Regions from separate parts of the Dysgonomonas sp. 37-18 genome, predicted to be linked through region 2. Evidence: riboswitches for the same ligand, from Rfam matches in the RefSeq annotation. Region 2 holds a riboswitch; the other holds the start of a gene.

Region 1 (2,477 bases), on a different contig from region 2:
CATATGCCGATGCAGAGTAAGCTGTAGCTTTATCTCCTTCAAGACGATAAGGTGATATCAGCTGATCCCAAATATATTCGATTCCTGTGTTTAATGTATTTTGTTCATCTAGGTAAAAGACACCTTTCAAATTACCCAATACACGCCGTTGGGATGTTTGAAGGATGCGATCTTCTGCATAGTAAACAATACGGTCTCCGTTCTCATCAAAATAGTCTGTGTATTCACGACTTGTATAGTCATAAAAATAATCGTATTTGTCAAATGATAAGTCAAATGTAAGGTAATCTTTATTTTGCATATTGTATTTTCCTCCTGTACTATAGGACTGATTCCTATAATAAAAGTCATACAACCGCCACTGAGGAATACCCATAGGACGATAAGTCCATTTTTCATAAAAAGAAGCACTCGTATTTAATGTGAGTTTATCAGATACCTGATACGATAAATCTTGTGAAATAGTATAATCGGTAGAGCGATTTACTGTTTTTGTAACACTGTTTTCATAGAGTTTGCCTCTATACCATTCTTGAGTTGTATTCTGCCAACCATCAGTATGACTCAAAGAAAATGAAGTATTCGAACTCCACCTTTTATGCTTTAATGCAAAAATATTACTTTGATCTAGATCTCCATATTTGCCTATGCGGGAAGTATTAGAAATACTGAGTTTATCTTTGTTCTTTTTAGTTATGAAATTTATAACACCACCGATTGCATCTGAACCATATAATGAAGAAACTGCTCCTTTTACAATCTCGATCCTCTCAATATTGTTCATATTGATACGGCTTAAATCGTTTTGCCCGCCAATGTCTCCATTTAGCCTTTTTCCGTCTATAAGAATAAGTATGTAATCATTCTTCAGACCATTGAGTTGAATATTACTCCCCATGTCACTCCGGTTAAAAGTAATAGAAGAAGACAAGCCTCCCAATACATCCTCAATATCACGCCCCGCATATTCCTTTAAAGCTCTTCCTGAAATCACTTCAGTTTGTACAGGCGCATCTTTAATGTAATGTTCAGTACCAGTACCGGTAACAACAACTTCTTTTAGAGAAACAGATTTTACAACATGCCGAGTCGTATCGGCAATTTGTGCAATTAGCAATTGACAGCAAAGAAATACTGCTGCCAATAATAAATAATACCTCATATCTTATTTTATAATTCTTTAAAAATTAATAAAATAAAACATCGAGTTTCCTGAAAATTAATAAAATAGCAATGTATACATAAAGTATCCACAACCACTCCTATCCCTGGAAGCTTGGTGTTTATTTGTCTTTTGGCAGGTCTTCTGGCTCTCCTCCGGTTAAAAGCCTTCCCATTCTAGGATAAAGAACAGTGGCATAGAATATTTAACCGATATAACACGAGGAATTACAGCTGCAGGTACAGCCCCGGATTTTCACCGAGTTCCCTTTCATCAGGATATGAAATATACTGATTACCAAATCTGGCACAAATGTAAATAAATGTTTTTAAATGAAAAAAGAAAATAATGATTGTATTTTATTCTCGGTTTAGAAATTTTAATGCTTCAAAATAACGGTTATTGAATTATTTGCTTCATTTGGGTTATATTTTCCTTTTCCAATATTAACAAATGGAATCTTTTAATTCTTTTATTTTTATATAATTTCTGCTTAAAATATAAATTGATTGGACTATATTTACCTTTCGAATTAGAAGAAGATGAATAGTCCAAAAAGATGAACTTAAAACTATTACATACCAAATTAAACAGATCTGGCGATAAGGCCATTTATATACAGATAGCTGATTTGATAATAGAATCGATTAAGAGTGGCGTACTGAAGGCTGGAGAAACAATGCCCAGTACACGGCATATGGCTACTGAATTATCAGTTAATCGCAATACAGTTGTTCTGGCATTTGATATCCTTATTAATGAGGGTTGGATTATCTCAGAGGAAAGAAAGAAAACTTATGTATCAAATAAAATACAGATATCTCAAGTTTCAAAAAAGAAGAAATCTCAAATTCAACCAAGTGAGATATTCAGAAACGATTTAATATTTTTCGATGACGGACTTCCGGATGCAGTATATACTCCGATGAAAGAATTGGCGAGAGCATATCGACGTATCTTTAGCCGCAAAGCCCATTGGCAAATCATGAATATTGCCAGCGAATTTGGTGATAATAAATTTCGTGAAACAATATCCACTATGCTTAATCAAAATAGAGGTATGCAAACATCGGTTGCTGATGTGTGCATTACACGTGGAAGTCAAATGGCATTATTTCTTACAGCTCATTGTTTACTCGAAAAAGGAGATGTTGTGTTAGTTGAAAATCCGGGATACAGACCTGCCTGGAATACATTCGAACATGTAGGAGCAAGATTAATACCCGTGAATGTAGATGACGATGGGATCAATGTAGACCAGATTGAAGATATAGTAAAAAAGAAACGAGTAAAAGCCATTTTTCTGACACCACAT
Region 2 (2,477 bases):
TTGGATAATGCAAATCCGTGAACCATATAGTCCTTGTGGAAATAAACAAAGGTCAACATATTCCCTACTTTAGCAGGAAATAAGAACCAGTCATCTTCATTCAGAATAATATTTTCTACCGGATTTGTTGTATGTTCTTGAAAAATGCCGTCGCGTGTATTTCTTTTTGTATATGAAATAAACGGTGGTTTAAACATAACAGAAGTAATGAACGGAATAGAAGTCAACCCATTGTATTCTATTGGGCAGTTCCAAGTAATGTCACTAAGAGTTAACCCTGCATTTGCACCTGCGGTAAGCTGGCGATATACAAGATGCTGATACCCCATTACGGTTTCCTGAATGCGGCGGTAGATAGAAAGTACCAGCTCATTGAACAATTCGTTGGCATGCAAAAAACGCACACTTTGCAACCCGCTGCTGATGGAATTGTTATGCACTATAGTATAACGTTCCATTCTACGCCAGAAGCCATAGAGAAGCTCTATAAGCTCTATAAATAAATCTTTATCGTTGAAAAAGATAGCATACTTGTTATGTACATTTTGCACCTCATCGGGATTACATACAGTAAGTAGCTTAAATGCTTCTATCAATGTTTTTTGAAATTCTTCGTCAGTCTTGAATTCTTTGATATAATAATCGTAGATAATGACATCATTCTTTTTCAATCTTTGTATAAAAGCTTCAATAACCCGATGAAAACCGTAACTATTTAATATTTTTTGCCTCGTGTCGCAAAACTTAAGAGTGAAGTTGATAATCGCCTTTCCTTCGCCTAAAGTAAACTCTTGTAACATGTTTAATTTTATTTATTATAGTTATTATTTCTATCCGGTTCGATATCGATTTGCAATCTCCTATCTCCATTTGTGACAGGAGATTGCAAACTTCAATACTTGATTTGAAAACATTCAAATTGCGTTGTTTTCCAACATCAAATTTAAGGAAACTTACCTATACAATTAAACGAATTAAAGACTAAATTTATAATAAATTGTAAATTAAAAATAAGTTTTTGCTATTACCTTGTATTGGTGTTGCTTATAAATACTTTATTTTTTGTCTTTTATGAATTTAGGATTAACATCAAAGGCAAAAAAGTAAGTATTTGTTTCGCTTAAACACTTAGGACAAAGGCAGTCACTATAGTTATCTTTTATATAATCGCGCACCCCTGAAACTAAAGAAACTCTACGGCAGCTACACAATTCTACGCGGTCTTCTCTACAGCTGAAAGCGGCCGAACATCTTTGACATATCTTTTTCATTGTTGTAAGTTTTTATTGTTATTGAATATATTATAAGATCAGGAGAAGGTTTATTTAAAATATACAACCTCATTTGCAGATACCGAAATATGACATTGCAAGAGATGATAGTATAAATACTTCAACCAAAATCAATTTTCTATAATCAGAGAAAAATCTCTTGAGCTTTCTATCTTTTTTCGCGAAAGATGAAATTTATTTTTTGGCAGGTCTTCTGACTTACTTCCGTTTTATACGACCTTCCCGTTTATGAAAAACAGTGGCTTTGAGGATTTGTATAAACGTTTAGCGAAGCTTACAGCAGCGCGACTGTTCAGGATTTACACCTGATTCCCTTTTCATTATATATCCAAGACTTCGAATATATAACACCAATTATGGTAACAAAGATATAGAATTATAAATAAGAACAAATATAAATAAGAAAGTTTTTGATGGTATAATGAATTACTATTTCATAAGAGTGTGTTCTGCAAGGAATAAGTTTCGAACTATAATTTATACTCTAATCTTCTAAATCCCAATCATCAAAGAAAGAGTAATCTTCTGTAAACTGATCCAATTCACGACGATCTTTTTTTGTTGGTCGCCCTGTTCCTCTAGCTCTATCTACAAAACCGCTCACCTTAGACATTTCTAATATTTCAAGTTGAGATGCAGATGTCACATCTTTCATAAATTCGGGCACAAGCTTGGCTCCCATTCTGTTTTCCGAAAGGTTGAGGACTTCAAAGGAATAAGTAACCGGAGGACGGCGCACTTCTATCACATCGCCTACCTTAATTGATCGAGAGGGTTTTATAGTAACTCCTTTGATCGAGACACGTCCTTTTTTACATGCTTCTATTGCTATAGAACGAGTTTTGAAAAGACGAACAGCCCACAGCCATTTGTCTATACGTACTTCGTTTTTAGGTTCTTTCATAATAAAATCAGAATTTTGCCAATATGTCCGCAAACAAGACCGGCTTCACATCATTTACCAAAGTTATATATTAGATACAAAAGATATTCGTTTCTAACTTCTTTGGTTTTATTTATTATTGTATTGGTTCATGGTATTGTTGATACCTGCCAGACAAAAGCTTTTGATTATTTCGCCACAGGTCTCCAGTTTCACAGGAAGCTCTTTTTCCTCTTCGTCACTGAAATTATCGAGCACATAGCCGACTTGACCTCCCCGAGAAAATTCGTTACCTATACCAA

Evidence for each region. A riboswitch is a leader RNA that binds a small molecule or an ion and turns the genes downstream of it on or off. The one in region 2 is predicted to bind cobalamin.
Region 1: linked by a shared signal. The riboswitch ahead of BGO84_RS13095 (TonB-dependent receptor) and the one ahead of BGO84_RS07140 (cysteine-rich CWC family protein) in region 2 are both predicted to bind cobalamin.

What each region holds. Positions count from the first base shown of each region.
Region 1 is NZ_MKVC01000033.1:13,372-15,848, forward strand. Features, by position in the region: gene BGO84_RS13095 (TonB-dependent receptor) at 1-1,162, opposite strand, end outside; cobalamin riboswitch at 1,279-1,479, opposite strand; gene BGO84_RS13100 (PLP-dependent aminotransferase family protein) at 1,722-2,477, shown strand, end outside.
Region 2 is NZ_MKVC01000021.1:20,486-22,962, reverse strand. Features, by position in the region: gene BGO84_RS07145 (phosphoenolpyruvate carboxykinase) at 1-800, opposite strand, end outside; gene BGO84_RS07140 (cysteine-rich CWC family protein) at 1,056-1,271, opposite strand; cobalamin riboswitch at 1,458-1,662, opposite strand; gene BGO84_RS07135 (RNA-binding S4 domain-containing protein) at 1,777-2,196, opposite strand; gene pth (aminoacyl-tRNA hydrolase) at 2,305-2,477, opposite strand, start outside.